2 regions of the Glycomyces sp. NPDC048151 genome follow, and region 1 is predicted to be linked to the other one. Evidence: riboswitches for the same ligand, from Rfam matches in the RefSeq annotation. Region 1 holds a riboswitch; the other holds the start of a gene.
What was found. A riboswitch is a leader RNA that binds a small molecule or an ion and turns the genes downstream of it on or off. The one in region 1 is predicted to bind cobalamin.
Positions count from the first base shown of each region.

Region 1 (8,276 bases):
GGTCAAGGCGACAGTCACGACCGAAAAGGCCCTGGAGAGGGAACGGAAAGTCACGAGACCTCACTTCCGTTACCAGTGAAGATGAGCGCCATATTCTTCCTCGCAGGGTTGTTCTCGTCCCAGTAATTACTGTGGACGTCGACTGGATCGCCATCCATATTGTCGCTGTTGAAGGTGTTCCCCCCAAAACCATGCCAGTCCACGAACGCCCCGGCTCCTAGATCGACGTTGACACCGCTGTCGGTCGGGTCAGCTCCCAGCGCACTGGTCTCCGCAGCGAGATTGATCATGTCCAGGGGTGCGACAGTCGCGTAGAAGTTATCGGGGTCGATGCCGAGTTCGCTGGCGTTCTCCACGACCATACCGGGGCTCGCCAGGGCAACGATGTTGTCGGTTGCAAGACCATGTTCGCTAGCGGACTGACCGATGACCGTCGTCCCGTAGGAATGTCCCACAACGGTCGTATTCGTGCCATCGGGATCGGCATTGGTGGATTCAAGGCCGCTCATGAACGATGACAACGGGGCGGAGGCATCCTCGGCGTAAGACATGCTGGGAGAATTCAGAATCGGATTATCGGGGGCATCGTAGCCCAGCCACATCACTACTGCGGTTTCCCCGCTTCCTGGAATGTCGTTGGCGTCAAGCGCCATCGTCTCAGCACGATTCAGCAGGCCGCCGCTTGCGCCGTTCAAGTCGCCTCCTGTTCCCGGAACGTATACGGCGGTATTGTCTGCCGTGTCGGGGTTGCCGACAGAGACGATCGCTTTGCCGTCACCAGCGGAGTCAAAGCCCAGCAGATAGTAATCCTGACCGGTGGAGGCCGGTTCCGTGATCGCCTCCTGCAGGCTTGTCAGTCCGTCGCGACGGTCCCGTTCTGCTTCGAGCCGCTCGAGTTCATCGGTCAGCGCGTCGTACGAACTATTGAGGAATCTCGCGCCGTCGTTGAACTGATCGATCTCAGCTTGCAGCTCGGCAATATCCTCGTCAAGCGTTGGGCTGAAACGGTCGAGTTCCGCTTCCAGCAACTCCCTGTTCGCATAGTCGCGGGTGTCGGTGGGGACACCGTCTAGGCCGCCCAGCAGATCAGGATGATTCTCCAGCATGGCGATCTGCTCCTCACCACTCAAGGAGCTCCACCACTCGTTGATCTCCTCAGGAGAGGCGCCATCGTCGATAAGGCTCTGCAACGCCCCGACCTCTTCGGTCGCGAGCTGGTCAAGTGCAGCTTCCTCCACGGCGCTGAGGGTCTCCGCATACAGGGCTACAGCGGCCTTCAACGCTTCATCGGCCGCGGTCGCATCATCTAGGAGCGCCTGGATCTGCGACTGTATTCCGGAGGCGTACTCGACTGCGGCTGTGCCTTTCGCCGTGTCAGGTACGACCGAGCCGTCAGCGCTGAGACTGGCTTGCTCTTTGTCGATCATCCCTGCCAGCATGGTCAAGCCGTTCTGGCTCGCGAGGAAGACGGAACAAGCGTCCTCGATTGCGGCGGCCACGCGGCGAGCTTGGGCCGCACGTTCATCAAGGTCAGTTACGAACTCCTTGATTCGACTGCGGCCTGCTTCGGCGGAGTCACCGTCCCAGTTGTCCTCCTTGAGGTCGCCGGTGCGGTAGTCGTCGAGCGTTGCGAGATGGTCTTCGAGTTCCTTCGAGGCCTGGAGCCAAGCTTCGCTGACTGCCTGCAGCACGTTGAGGTCTGCGGCAACGAGTGCTTGATATGAGATCGGCATCAGCTTCACACCGCGATGTCGGGACCGTGCAGTGAAGGCACCGCGTCGGCTGGGTCGGGGGCGGGAAGCTCAGGGGCTGGGACACCCTCGGTGCGGGGGAACTCGTCCGCATACGCATCGAATGCCGAGGCGACATAGCCGTCCAGGTCAACCGTTTCCCTGACCGCGACTACCAGATAGCCAGCGAACTCTTCAAGCTCGAACCGGTGTTCAGGTATGAGCTCATCGCTCCATTTACTCACGGCCTCAAGCACTTCGACTACGCCAGTGAACTCGGCGGTATCGACCGCGCCGCCCAAGGCTCCAGCGCAATCTGTGACTTTCTTCATGGATCCGTGAAGATCCTCAGACAATGCGAACAAGTCCGTCGCAACCTTGTCGACCGCTTCAGGGTCGAGATTGAAGCCGCTGCTCACCGCTGCCCGCCTCGCACGACGACCCGCGCATGGACCAATGCTTCGGGAACCGCGCAAGAGAGCAGTCGGGGGCACGGGGGTAGCGCCATTTGTCGTCTCCGTGGAGTTAGGTGGGGTTTGGGATTCACGGTGACTGTATCGAACTGGAGAGTCACATGGGGTACACGGCTCGGATGTCGAGATCACGCGGCTGGCATTGCTATGTGAGCCATGCCGGAACTGGTCGCCCTGCCGCGGCGACCAGCCGGATCCCTTGCACGGCCTAGCGATCCTCCGCCAGTTCGAGTCGCTTGTTGCGCTTATTGGTTGCGGGTGACCTGGTCGCCCCACTGGCCGGGGCCGCCGGCGAGGATTACTGCGCCGGTTTCGAGGTCGGCGGTGGCGGCATCGGCTACGTGGGCGGCGAACTCTTCGACGGTGAGGAGGCTGCCTGCAGCCTCGCGGCGGTGTTCGATGGCGCCCGGTTGGGCCCGTTCGAGGAGGGTCGCGGTGATGGTGCCTTCGATCATGTCGCCGGAGACGGTCACGAAGTCGACGCCGTGCTCTGCGAAGGTCGGGACAAGCGCTTGGAGGGCCTCGCCACCGGCGTGCTTGGAGCGCGCGACGGGTGCGTAGACCGCAAGTGTCTCTTCGTAGGTGCCGTAGAAGTGCGCCTGGTGGCTGGTCACGTAGACGATGCGACCGCCGCGCGGCATGTACGTGAGTGCCTTGGTCGCGAGGTCCACTTGGGCGTCGCGGTTGAGGCGGAGCGCGTAGTCGGCGTCGACGTCCTTCTCGAGGCCGCCGGAGGCGTTGAGTACGAGTACGTCGAGGCGTTCGACGCCCGCGAGCATGGCGTCGACCTGCGCGGCGTCGGTGATGTCGGCTTGGACCGCCGTGCCCGTGGCCCCCCGCTCCTCGACGTCGGCGACGACCTTCTCGGCTCGCTTCGCCTTGTCCCTGTAGTTGACCAGGAGGTGCGCGCCCTCGTCAGCGAGGAGCCGGGCAGTGGCCGCCCCGATGCCCCTGGACGCGCCGGTGATGAGCACCGTCTTGCCTGCTAGCTGCCCCAACGACTCGCCCTTTCTCGAGGGAAATCGGGACAGCGTAATGAACCGTTCGCTTCGAGAGGCGCTGTTCGGGGCTACGAGGGAGTTCTGCCACAGCAACACCCTCTAGAAGCCCATGACCTCGACGCTTAGAAGGTAGCCACCTCAGGGTCATTCGTCGGGAAGCCCTCTGGCATCCCCCATAGGCCGAGATCATCGCTGTAAAGCGAGGCAAGGAAATCCACGACACCGACGTGGTACTCCGACCAGTCACCGTTTTCTCCCGAGACCACGATCGACCAGTCGTCAGGGGATTCCGACCAGGTTCGCCAGAAGAAGTAGTCGCCTACGTCTGACGACCCCCAGAGCAGCAGACCGCCGGGCTCCGGAAACGGCACATAATCTGCGGCGTAGCCTTCTCTGCGCCAATCATCAAGGATCACTGCGGCTCGTCGATGGTCCGTGACGAAACGCGACTCCTCACCAGGATGGGGCAGATGAAGAATAAGAAAATCCTCCAGAACGAGTGCCGGGTAAGCCTCCGCCAGAGCGCGGAAGTCAGAGGGAAGCTCTACCCCCAGCTCTTCGCGCAGTAGGTCCCAACGCACCTCACGCGGCTCGGCCGCGCGGAACTTCACCATCGCGGGGATCGCGGACTCCAAGCTCGAAATCGAACGGCTGACTCGATAAGGGGTGTTCGGCATGACTCTCCATTCAACGCATCGGCCCGGCGGATTACCGCCGGGCCGATATGTTTGCGCCGCTTAGCTCTCGCGGCGGTGGACTTGTTGGGCTCCGGTTTGGTCTCGGGGCATGATCGTGATCTGGTCGACGTTGACGTGGGCGGGTCGGGTTGCGACCCAACTGATCGTGTCGGCGATGTCGTCGGCGGTCAGGGGCGTCATGTTCGCGTAGACGGCGTCGGCGCGGGCCTGGTCGCCTTCGAAGCGGACCAGGCTGAACTCGGTCTCGACCATGCCGGGGTCGATCTCGCAGACGCGAACGGGCTGGCCGATCAGTTCGAGGCGCAGGACGCGGGTCACCGCGGCCTCGGCGTGCTTCGCGGCGTTGTAGCCGCCGCCACCCGGGTAGGGCTGGTGGGCCGCGATCGAGCCGATGACGACGACCTGGCCGTTGCCGGAGGCGACGAGCTTCGGCAAGAGCGCCTTGGTGACGCGGATGGTGCCGAGCACGTTCACGTCGTACATCTGCTGCCACAGTTCGAGGTCGGCCGTGGCGATCGAGTCGAGGCCGAGCGCGCCGCCCGCGTTGTTCACGAGCAGGTCGCAGCGGGAGACGACGGCGGCGAAGGCGGCCACCGAGTCCTCGTCGGTGACGTCCAGCGGCAGCGCGGTCCCGCCGCACTCGGCGGCGACCTCGGCGAGCTTGTCGGCCCGGCGCGCGCCCAGGATCACGTCGAACCCGGCTTTGGCGAGGGCCTTCGCGGTGGCCGCTCCGATGCCGCTGCTCGCTCCCGTGACTACTGCTACAGGTTTGGTGCTCATGGGGCCCGAGCCTACCCATTCGCGGAGCCCTCGTCCCACTCTGCGGCCTCGTCGGGGGCCCGGGCCGGTCAGCGGTCGTACCATCGGTTCCGACGCTGGTTCCGGCGCGGTGCGAACCGCTCCGGCTAAGAGGGAACCTGGTGGGAATCCAGGACTGCCCCGCAGCGGTGAGAGGGAACGAAACCCGCCATAAGCACTGGGCCCGGAACCCTGGGAAGCGGCGGGAATTAGGAGCCGGAGACGGCAGGCCCTCGAGTCCGAATACCTGCCCGCGTACCGCGCGCGACCGCGCGCGGTCCCGTTGTCGCAAGTTCGAGGGAACTGACACATGAAGACGATTTCCACCGTGCTCGGATATCCGCGTATCGGCCCGAACCGCGAGCTCAAGCGCGCGCTCGAAGGCCACTGGTCGGGCAGGCTCGACGCCGCCGGGCTGGAGGCCGCCGCGGCGGCCGTCCGCTCCGGGATGCTCGACGACCTCTCGGTGCTCGACGCGGTCCCGACCGGCACCTTCTCCTACTACGACCATGTGCTCGACACGATCTGCGCCGTCGACGCGCTCGCGCCGCGCCACCACCGCGACACCGAGCTGGCCTCGTACTTCGCCGCCGCGCGCGGGGACGAGGCCGCCGTGCCGCTCGAGATGACCAAGTGGTTCGACACGAACTACCACTACCTGGTCCCCGAGATCGGGCCTGCGACCGCGTTCGCGGCCAAGCCCGCCAAGGCCGTCGCCGAGTTCCTGGAGGCGAAGGAGCGCGGACTCGACGCCCGGCCGGTGCTCCTCGGCCCCGTCTCGTTCCTCCTGCTGGCCAAGGCGAGCGAGGACGCACCGGACGGCTTCGCACCGTTCGACCGGCTCGGCGACCTCGTCGCGGTCTATGCGGAGCTGCTTGCGGCCCTTCGGGACGCGGGGGCGGATCTCGTCCAGCTCGACGAGCCCGCGCTCTGCGGCGATCGCACCGAGGCTGAGCTGGCCGCTGTCTCCGACACCTACCGGCGTTTGAGCGCCGACACCCAGATCCTCATCGCGGGCGGTTACGGGCCGTTCGGCGAGTCGCTTCCGGTGCTCCTCGATGCCGGTGTGGAAGGTGTCGCGCTGGACCTCGTGCGAGGCCGCAGTGACCTCGATGCACTTGAGGCACTGGATGTTTCACGTGAAACATTTTTCCTGGCCGGAGTGGTCGACGGCCGCAACATCTGGCGCGCCGACCTTGCCAACGGCGCGGCCGACCTCGCACGGCTGCAGGCCATCAGCGACCGCGTCGGGGTCTCCTCGTCATCCTCGCTGCTGCACGTCCCGGTGGACTTGGACGCCGAGACCGAGCTTCCCTCGGCCCTGTTCGAGCGGCTTTCGTTCGCCCGACAGAAACTCCAGGAGATCAAGGCCATCGCCGACCCGGCAGGCTCCCGCGAGGCCCGTCCGGCGACCCCGGACGCCTGGCGCGACGAGGCCGTGCGCGAGCGCCTGGCCGCGCTCGGCGCGGACGCCGACCGCCGCGTGCCCTACGCCGACCGGCAAGCGGCCCAAGCCGAACGCGTCCCCCTGCCGCCGCTGCCGACGACCACCATCGGGTCGTTCCCGCAGACCGCCGAGCTGCGCAACGCCCGCGCCGCGCACCGCCGCGGGCTCATGATCGACGCCGACTACAAGGCCCGCATGAAGGCCGAGGTCGCGTCGGTGATCGCGGAGCAGGAGAAGCTCGGCCTTGATGTCTTGGTGCACGGCGAGCCCGAGCGCAACGACATGGTGCAGTACTTCGCCGAGCAGCTGCACGGCTTCGCGACCACCGCCGCGGGCTGGGTGCAGTCCTACGGTTCGCGCTGCGTGCGCCCGCCGGTGCTCTACGCCGACGTCACTCGCCAGGCGCCGATGACCGTCGAGTGGACCTCGTACGCGCAGTCGCTCACCGAGAAGCCGGTCAAGGGCATGCTCACCGGGCCGGTGACGATCCTCGCGTGGTCGTTCGTGCGCGACGACCAGCCGCTCGCCGACACCGCCGACCAGGTCGCGCTCGCACTGCGCGACGAGGTCGCCGACCTCGAAGCGGCCGGGACCGCGATCATCCAGGTCGACGAGCCCGCGCTGCGCGAGCTGCTGCCCGTGCGCGCCGCTTCCCGTGCGGCGTACCGGGACTGGGCGACCCGCTCGTTCCGCGTCGCCACCTCGGGCGTGCGGCCGGAGACCTCGATCCACACGCACCTGTGCTACTCAGAGTTCGGCGAGGTCATCGACGCGATCGCGGCGCTCGACGCCGACGTGACCTCGATCGAGGCGTCCCGCTCCAAGATGGAGGTCCTCGCCGACCTCGACCGCGCGAACTACCGCAGCGCGGTCGGACCGGGCGTGTGGGACATCCACTCCCCGCGCGTCCCGAAGCCCGAGGACATGGCCGAGGCGCTGCGCCTGGCCGTGGCCGCGCTCGGCCCCGAGCGCGTGTGGGCGAACCCGGACTGCGGCCTGAAGACCCGCCGGTATGAGGAAGTCCGCCCGTCGCTCGAAGGCCTGGTCGCCGCCGCCAAGTCGGTCCGCGAGCAGCTCGTCTAGAACGGGACGTGCCCGCCGCGACCCGGCTCCGGCGCTGTCGGGGGCCGGGCGCGGCGGGCACGTACCCTTGCATATGTGGCGATAGACAACTACCGCGTCCTGGCCGAACCGGAGTTCGGCACCATGTCGGGCCTGGCCAAGGCCAGCGCCGACTGGCGACGGCTCGCGCACAACATCGAGACCCTCGGTGCGATCGCCGGGGTGCCGATGATGGCGATGGTCAAGGCCGACGCGTACGGGCACGGCATGGTCCCGGCCGGGCGGGTCTCGGTCGAGGCCGGGGCGGCGAGCCTCGGGGTCGTGACCCTCAGGGAGGCATGGCAGCTCAAGCGCCTGCCGGACCTCGCGGACACCACGGTGATGGCGTTCTTCTTCGCCCCGGACCAGCCGGGCCTGGCCGAGGTGGTCGGCGCGGGGATCGAGCTCGGGGTGTCGTCGATGGCGCAGCTCGACGCGGTCGCCGCGGCGGCCGACAAGGCCGGGCGTCCGGCGCGGATCCACCTCAAGGGCGATACGGGCATGTCGCGAGGCGGCGTGGTCGAGCCCGAGTGGGCGTTCGTCGCCGAAGCGGCGGCGAAGCACCAGGCCGCGGGTTCGGTCGTCGTCGTCGGCGCGTGGAGCCACATGGCGTGCGCCGACGAGATCGGTCACCCGGCGAATATCGAGCAGAAGGCCGCGTTCGAGCGGTTCCTCGGCACGGTGGCCGCGTCGGGCCTGGAGCCGGAGGTGCGACACCTGGCGAACTCGGCGGCGCTCATCTCGGACCCGGAGACCAGGTACGACATGGTGCGTCCGGGGATCGCGTTGTACGGGTACAACCCGGTGCCGCAGTTCGCGGTCGACCTGCGGCCGGTGATCGAGGTGCGGTCGGTCGTCATGTCGGTGAAGCGCCTGCCCGCCGGTACGGGCATCTCGTACGGGCACACGGTGCACTTGGAGCGGGACGCGAACGTGGCGCTCGTGCCGCTCGGGTACGCGGACGGCGTGCCGCGGGCGGCCTCGGGCAAGGCGGAGGTGTACCTGGCGGGCAAGCGCCGCCGGGTTTT
Region 1 is NZ_JBIDBB010000001.1:200,708-208,983, reverse strand. Features, by position in the region: gene ACGGCP_RS00995 (alpha/beta hydrolase) at 51-1,733, opposite strand; gene ACGGCP_RS00990 (hypothetical protein) at 1,739-2,149, opposite strand; gene ACGGCP_RS00985 (SDR family oxidoreductase) at 2,449-3,201, opposite strand; gene ACGGCP_RS00980 (hypothetical protein) at 3,327-3,881, opposite strand; gene ACGGCP_RS00975 (SDR family NAD(P)-dependent oxidoreductase) at 3,942-4,682, opposite strand; cobalamin riboswitch at 4,762-4,970, shown strand; gene metE (5-methyltetrahydropteroyltriglutamate--homocysteine S-methyltransferase) at 5,011-7,230, shown strand; gene alr (alanine racemase) at 7,306-8,276, shown strand, end outside.

Region 2 (8,276 bases), 120 kb from region 1:
CGGTTGCCCTCGGGCTGGATGAGGATCTTGTGGGTGACGGTGGTGGCCGTGCGGGGCAGGCCGACCACGACGATGGGGCGCTCGATCGGCTCGTGGGCGATCTCGGGGTGCTCGTTGATGAGCCGCTCGACGCGCAGGTGGTTGGTCATGCGGCGGGTCATGTCGTCGATGAAGCCCTGCCAGCCGACCATCGAGAGCGTGTCCTGCTTGGCGACCTCGCGCAGCAGGAACCGGTAGGAGTCGACGAACTCCTGGGCCACCGCGGAGTCCGCCTCGGCCTGGTGCTCGGCCTTGTGGACCATCCGGTCGAAGACGCCGTCCACTCGGGATCTCTGGGACGAGACCCGTGGGGCGCTGATGGTGTTGACGGCGGTGAGCCAGCGGGCGGTGCGACGCATGGGGCCTCCAGAGCAAAGGGGTTCCAACACGAAGAGTTTTTCATGCCCGTTCCGCCGTTCGCGTTCCGCTACATTGGGTCCGTGGAAGAAGCCCCCGACCTCGAGCGCCTCCGCCTCCTGCCCGAGCTCATCGAGCACCAGCGCGTGCGCACCACCCCGGTCAAGGCGAGCGACTTCGCGATGCCGATGACCGATCCGCGCCCGTGCCGGGCGACCGCGCAGCGCCTCACGTTCGACGACGGCTCCCACCTGTTCGCCAAACTCAACGAGCACGCCCCGGCCGACTACCTTGCGGCCGAAGCGAACGGGCTGCGGTGGCTGCGGGAGGCCACGCCCGCGGCCGTCCCGCTCCTGTACGCCGACGAGCGGCTGCTCGTCGAGCCGTGGATCGAACCGGCCGAGCCGACCCGCGAGCACGCCGTGGAACTGGGCCGCGAGCTCGCGGCCATGCACGACGCGGGCGCCGAGCGGTTCGGCGCGCCCTGGCACGGCTACATCGGCGAGACCTTCATGGACAACGAGCCGGCGGACGGCACCTGGGCCGAGTGGTACGCGGCCAAGCGGATCGAGCCGTACCTGCAGCCCTCCCGCGACAATGGGGCGCTCGACGCGGCCGACGTCGCCGCCGTCGAAGCCCTGTGCGCGAAGCTCCCCGAACTCGCCGGGCCCGAGGAGGCGCCCTCGCGCACCCACGGCGACCTGTGGTGGGGCAACGTGCACTGGGGCGCCGAGCGGGCCTGGCTCATCGACCCGGCCGCGCACGGCGGCCACCGCGAGACCGACCTGGCGAACCTGCGCATGTGGGGCGGCGTGCCGATGTTCGACGCCGTCATCGCCGGGTACACCGAGGTGCACGCCCTGGCCGAGGGCTGGGAGGCGCGGACGCCGATGCACCAGCTGTTCCCCCTCCTGGTCCACACGACCCTCTTCGGACGCGCCTACCGCGACCAATTGATGGGAAACGTGTCTCACTTTACGAAACTGTCATATTGACGAACTAGGCTCGACGCATGGCAGCACCGACTCCGACCCAAGGGACAGCGAACGCGCCGTCCGCTGCTCTCGGCCTGCGCGACCGCCACGGCCGCACCGCCACCGATTTGCGCGTCTCCCTCACCGACCGCTGCAACCTGCGCTGCACCTACTGCATGCCCGAAGCCGGGCTCCCGTGGCTGCCCAAACCCGAGCTCCTCACCGACGACGAGGTCTCGCGCCTCGTCGGCATCGCCGTCCGCGACCTCGGCGTCAACGAGGTGCGGTTCACCGGCGGCGAGCCCCTCCTGCGCCCCGGCCTCGTCGACATCGTCGCCGCCGCCGCGAAGCTCGAACCCCGGCCCGAGATCTCCCTGACCACCAACGCGATCGGCCTCGAACGCCTCGCCGCGCCGCTCGTGGCCGCCGGGCTCGACCGCGTCAACGTCTCCCTCGACACCCTCGACCCCGGCACGTTCAAGGAGCTCGCCAAGCGCGACCGCCTCGCCGCGACACTGCGCGGCATCGAGGGCGCGGCCGCCGCCGGGCTCGCCCCCGTCAAGCTCAACACCGTGCTCATGCGCGGCGTCAACGACACCGAGGCCCCCGCGCTGCTGCGGTTCGCGATCGCCCACGGCTACCAGCTGCGGTTCATCGAGCAGATGCCGCTCGACGCCGCGGGCGTGTGGCGCCGCGACGAGATGGTCACCGCCGCCGAGATCCTCGAAACCCTCAAACGCGAGTTCGACCTGGTCCCCGACCCGGCGCACCGCGGATCGGCCCCCGCCGAGACCTGGCTCGTCGACGGCGGGCCCGCGAAAGTGGGCGTCATCGGCTCGGTCACGCGCCCGTTCTGCGGCGACTGCGACCGCACCCGCCTCACCGCCGACGGGCAGGTCCGCAACTGCCTGTTCGCGCGCGGCGAGACCGACCTGCGCGGCCTCCTGCGCGACGGCGCCCCGGACGCCGAGATCGGCGCGCGCTGGCGCGAGGCCATGTGGGGCAAGCTCCCCGGGCACGGCATCGACGACCCGTCGTTCCTGCAGCCCGCCCGCCCGATGTCGGCGATCGGAGGGTGAGCGTGGTGACGGTGCGGTACTTCGCGGGCGCGAAGGCGGCCGCGGGGACCGGCGAGGAGCAGGTGTCCGCCGCCGACGTCGCCGAGCTGAAGGCGGTGCTCGGGCAACGGCACGGGCCGGCGCTCGACAAGGTGCTCATCGTGTCGACGCTGCTGGTCGACGGCCTCGCCGCGAAAGACCCCGCGACGGTGCTCCCGGCCGGGGTGACGGTGGAGGTGCTGCCGCCGTTCGCGGGCGGGTGAGGCCGTGAACGTGAAAGCGGATTTTCCGGATTTGTCCCCGGGGTGGCCCCCTGTCCGACACGATACGCCGAGGGTCCGACAGGCGACGGTTCGCGAGGAGGATTCGCTGTTCGAGGCGCGGCGCGCCCGGGCGGGAGCCGCTTCCGGGCACGTGCCGTCTGTCTGCGAGGATGCATAGGTGCGCCGTCCTGATGAACGCAAGCAACCGCAGGTGGCGTCCCCGCTGTTCGAGCTCTCCGCCGGCATGCGGACCACCGCCGAGCGGCGCCGCCGCTCGCACCGGTCGCACCACTCCCGGTACGTCCGCGAAGCGGTCCCCATGCCCGAACCGGCGCTGACGACCCGGACCCCTGACCCGTGGCTGGAGTCCGCGCCCCTGCTCACGGGCATGGACGAGGTCGGCGCGGGCCTGCTCGACTCACTGGACGCCATGCAGCGCGTGGCCGCCTCCGCCGGCCGCGGCCCGCTGCTCATCAACGCCTCCCCCGGCACCGGCAAGACGCACCTCCTCATCCGCCGCGTCGCCTACCTCGTGCAGGAGCTGGGCGTGCCCGCCCGCCAGTGCCTGGTCCTCGCCGCGTCCGCGCCCGGCGCCGCGCGCCTGCGCCGCGAGCTCGGCGCGCTCATCGGCCGCGAGGCCGCCTCGATCACCGTCGCCGAGTTCGACGACTTCGCCGCCGCGAGCCCGCCCGAACTCGGGCACATCTTCATCGACGACCTGCCGCGCATGCCGATGCGCCTGTTCCGCCAGGTCACCGACAACCGCGGGGCCGAAGCGGACATCACCGCCACCGGCGACCCCGACTCGGCGCTCGTCACCGGCGAGCCCGCCGCGTTCGCGGCGTTCGGGGAGCGGTTCCCGCAGGCGCACGTGATGCGCCTGTCGCGCAACCACCGCAGCCCCGCCGCGGTGCTCGTCGCCGCCTCGCAGGTCATCGAGCCGATCAGCCGCGTCCCGGGTCGGCTCGTGCAGCCCGAGCGCCCGGCGCTCGAGGGCTCGGGGATCGGCCGGTGCTTCGCGGTCGACGCCGACGACGAGAAGCGCTTCGTCGAGGACCTCACCGACCGCCTCGCCGAGGCCGGGGTCGCGCCCGAGGAGCTCGCGGTGATCGGCCCCGACGGGATGTCCGTCGCCGAGGCCGCCGACGGCGAGTTCCGGGTCGTGTGCCTGACCGGGATGACCGCCGAGGACTGGCCGAACACGGCCGCGGCCCGCCGCGAGCTGTACGTCGCGCTCGGGCGCACGAGGGACCTCGCGTATGTCAGCCACACCGGCGCGGGCTCGCCGCTTCTGGCCGATGTGGACCAGGGACTGTTCAGTCCATTCGGGATGGTCCCTCAGGACCGTTCGGGCCCTGAGCAGCCGCGACTGCTGTGAGTCCGCGATCGGGAGCCGTGCCGAGTTCCCACGCGATGACAGGCGTATGGGCCACAATAGTCGGGTAACCGCACTCTGACGCTGAGCGCATCCGCGCGCTGGGAGGCCCCGATGGAGCACACCGAGGAGGACACCGTTCCTCTGCACCGGCCGGATGCTCCAGGGTGGTCGCCGTTCGCGCCGCCAGGCGCGAACCATGAGTACAGCGCGCCGCCGGAATCGAACCACGAGTACGTCGCGCCGCCGGAGGCGAGCGAGCAGTACTACGCGTCTTCGGAAGTGCACCAGCAGGACAGCGCTCCCGAGGACGTCATGCAGCAGCCGCACCACGCCGGTCCCGTCCGCAATCCGCGCCAGGGCGACCACGTGCCGAGCGCGCCGCCCCCGGCCGCGACGCCCATGCCCGGCCCGGCGGCTCCCTACGATTCGCCGCCCGCGCAGTACGAGGCGCCGCAGGAGCCCAGGCTCGTGGACGGCTGGCCCGCGCCGCCCGGTCCGGCCCCTGTGGACTACCAGGTCGGCGCGCCTCCCGCGCCCGCGCCGCGCACGAACGTCCCGGTCCCGGTGTTCCCCGACCACGCGGGCGCGCTCGAGCGGCTCGGCGTGACCGCCGACGACTTCGCGTCCCGCCGGGTCGTGCCGCCGCGCCCGCCCGTGGCCGAGACCGGCCTGCGCGGCGCGCTCCACCGTTTCAGCCTCGGCATGGTCGCCCTCCCGCCCGGGCCCCGAGAACGTTCACGGCAGCGGGCGGTCGACACCGTGCGCCGCAACTTCGGGGGCCTGCGCCAGATCACCGTCGTCAACCCCAAGGGCGGCGCGGGCAAGACCGTCGCTGTCCTCATGCTCGCCATGACGTTCGGCCGCCACCGCGGCGGCTACGTGCTCGCGTGGGACAACAACGAGACGCAGGGGACGCTGGGCATGCGCGCCCAGCAGGACTTCCACGTGCGGACCGTCCGGGACCTGCTGCGCGACCTCGACCACTTCCGGGGCCCCACGGGGCGCATCGGCGACCTCTCGCAGTACGTGCGCGCCCAGGGCGGCGCGATGTTCGACGTGCTCGCCTCCGACGAGTCGGCGACGGCCGGGGAGATGCTCACGTCGCAGGCGTTCGGCGACCTGCGCGAAGCGGTGTCGCGCTTCTACAAGCTCATCGTCGTCGACACCGGCAACAACGTGCGGGCGGCGAACTGGCAGGCGGCGATCGACGCGACCGACCAGCTGGTGGTGACGATGTCGGCCCGCAACGACTCGGCGGAGACCGCCGCGCGGATGCTCGACCACTTGGAGCAGACCGGCCGCCGCGACCTGGTGCGCGGCGCGGTGTCGGTGGTGTCGATGCCCGCCCACCGCAAGGACGTGGACCTGCCCGCGGTGCAGCGGCACTTCGCGGCCCGCACGAGGGCGGTCCTGCTCGCGCCGTACGAGAAGCTCCTCGACTCGGGCGAGCCGATCCGCTACGACTCGCTGAGCAAGGCGTCGTCGTCGGCCTGGCTGCGGATCTCCTCGGCCGTCGCCGAGGGGCTGTAGGCGGCGAGGAGCCCGACGAGGCCCGCCGCGGCGTCGGCGAGGCGCCGGTCGTCCTCGTCGGCGTGGCCCAGGACGAGCGCGCCCTGCACGAACACGAGGACCGTGGCGGCGAGCCGCGGAGGGTCCGCCGCGGCGTGCATCTCGCCGCGCTCGACCGCCCGTGCCAGGATCGCGGCGAGATCGCGTTCGAGCTCCGTCCAGGCCTCCTGGACGCGGCGCATCGTGGCGGGGTCGTCGGCCAGCTCCACCGCGGCGCGCACCACGAAACCGCCCTCTTTGGAATGGCGGGCCACGACCTCCAGCAGATCGGCCACCACCCGCGGCGCGTCGATGCGCTCGTCGCTCCCGCGCTCGAGGGCGCGGTGGGCGATCGCTCGCAGCTCCGGCTCGGTGTCCTCCCGGTAGCGGCCCAGCGCGGTGATGTAGAGCTGGTGCTTGGACCCGAATGCGGCGTAGAGCCCGGCGCGGTTCATGCCGGTCGCCGCGACGAGGTCCGACATGGAGGTGGCGGAGAACCCGCGCTCCAGGAAGACCCGTGTCGCAGCGCGAAGAACTCTGTCCAAATCGGCGTTCTTATTTCTGCTCACGTTGTGCACCGTATCGACACCCGGTGCTACGGGTCAATAACCGCAAGGCGGGAGTTCACTCGCGTGGCGCGAGTGAACGGCTGCACTGCGCGACCGGTCAGCTTGACACCCAGCGAATCCACCCGCGAGAATGACCCAAATTGCATAGGCGTCTGGCGGGGGAAGTCCGGTGAAAGGCCGGCGCTGACCCGCAACGGTAGTCGCGGTCCGTCAACTCAGACAAACTGCCGAGCACCCTTCGATCCTGCTCGGTCCACCCGCGTGAGCCCGAATGCCCGCCGACGACGCCGTCCGAATTGTCAACGCCTGTCGTGGTCTACAGGCGCTTGCGGCGCCGCCGCCTGCCCGAAGACCCAACTCGCTCAAGGAAAGGTCAGGCAATTGCGCCACCTGCCCGCCCGACTGCTGGCCGCCGCCGCGGTCGTGCCCGTCGCCGTCCTCGCCTCCGCCGCACCGGCTGAGGCCCAAGACGCCCCGTTCGCGCAGCCCGCCCAGGCCGCCGCGTCCTGGCTCGTCGCCCAGTCCGACGGCACCTCCTGGAACGGCGGGGACGTCTCGTCCTCGCTCGACGCCGTCATCGCCCTGGAGGCCGCCCGCGTCGGCGGCGACCAGGTCCAGGCCACCCTCGAGTGGCTCAACAGCAACGAGACGCTCTCCCCGTACGTGTACCCCGCGGTCGAGGGCGCGACCGAGCCCGCGCTCAACGCCGGCGCCGCCGGGAAGGTCATGTACACCGTCGCGACCGCCGGGGGCGACCCGACGAACTTCGCCGAGATCCGCCTCGCCGACGAGGTCACCGCCTCGCAGACCGCGAACGGCACCTACGGCGACGGCACCGCGCCGTCCACCGCGTGGGCCGTCCTCGGCCTCGCCCGCACCGGCACCCCGGCCGGCCCCGAGGCCGCGGCCGGGCTCGCCGCGGTCCAGTGCCCCGACGGCGGGTTCAACTTCGGCGACGTCGACGGCGGCGACGACTGCGTCTCCGACCCCGACACGACCGGTCTCGTCGCGTCCGCGCTCGCGACCCTCGGCGACGACGCCGCCGCCCCGCTGACCGCGGCCGTGGAGTGGCTCGAGGCCGCGCAGGCCGAGGACGGCGGGTTCGACAACGGCTTCGGCGAGAACGCGAACTCGACCGCGATGGCCGCCCAGGCGTTCCTGGCGACCGATCGGGCCGACGCCGCCGAGCGCGCCGTCTCGTTCCTGCTGACGCTCCAGTTCGGCTGCGACAGCGACGCGCCGGGCGCGCTCATGTACACCGACCCCGAGGACCCCGAGTTCGGCGAGGCCTCGCGCCTGCTCGCGACCGCGCAGGCGATCGTCCCGATCGCGGGCCAGGACCTCGCGAACCTCGACGCCACCGGCATCGAGGCCGCCGCCCCGGGCACCGGCTGCGAGAGCGCCGGCGCCGGGGACGAGTCCGCGACCGACGCGGCCGCCGACGAGGACGAGGGTTCGGCCTCGTGGGTGCCGTGGGCGATCGGTGCCGCCGTGGTCGTGCTCGTCGCGCTCATCGTCGCCTTCGCGCTGCAGTCCCGCAAGCGCGGCGCCGGTGCGTCCCCGGCCGGGGACGCGGCGCCCGCCGAGGAGCCGAAGGGCGACTCGGGCGAGGCCTCCGGCGACGGCGAAAGCGCTGACGGCGACGGCACCGACAAGCAATAGTCGGCACGTGTCCCGAAGCGAACGAAACGCAGGCAGCGCCCGCCGGTCCGGCGGGCGCTGCCTGCGCGCTGCGATAGCGGTGCTCTTCGCGGTCCTCTTCCCCGCCTCCCCTGCCGCCGCTCATGACGGCTGCCTCGAAGTCACGGTCGTCGTCGACTTCGGGACGCTCGCGACCGAGCCCGCGACCGGGTGCGCCGCCGACCCGGCGAACGGCCTGGACGCGCTCGCGCAGGCCGGGTTCGCCGTCACCGAGGTCGCCTCGATCCGCGGCATGGTCTGCCGCATCGACGACCTCCCCGAAAGCGACTGCGGCGCAGCGCCTCCCGCGAAGGAGTACTGGTCGTATTGGCGGGCCAACGCCGACGACGAGACCTGGTCCTACTCGCCCGTGGGCGGCGGCGACGCGCGCCCCGACGCGGGCGACGTCG
Region 2 is NZ_JBIDBB010000001.1:325,223-333,498, reverse strand. Features, by position in the region: gene ACGGCP_RS01635 (sulfotransferase family protein) at 1-398, opposite strand, end outside; gene ACGGCP_RS01630 (fructosamine kinase family protein) at 441-1,391, shown strand; gene moaA (GTP 3',8-cyclase MoaA) at 1,409-2,449, shown strand; gene ACGGCP_RS01620 (MoaD/ThiS family protein) at 2,452-2,691, shown strand; gene ACGGCP_RS01615 (UvrD-helicase domain-containing protein) at 2,870-4,069, shown strand; partial or broken gene ACGGCP_RS01610 (MinD/ParA family protein) at 4,361-5,599, shown strand; gene ACGGCP_RS01605 (TetR/AcrR family transcriptional regulator) at 5,527-6,186, opposite strand; cobalamin riboswitch at 6,316-6,484, shown strand; gene ACGGCP_RS01600 (prenyltransferase/squalene oxidase repeat-containing protein) at 6,568-7,848, shown strand; gene ACGGCP_RS01595 (hypothetical protein) at 7,856-8,276, shown strand, end outside.
Region 2: another riboswitch for cobalamin. It lies ahead of ACGGCP_RS01600 (prenyltransferase/squalene oxidase repeat-containing protein); the one in region 1 lies ahead of metE (5-methyltetrahydropteroyltriglutamate--homocysteine S-methyltransferase).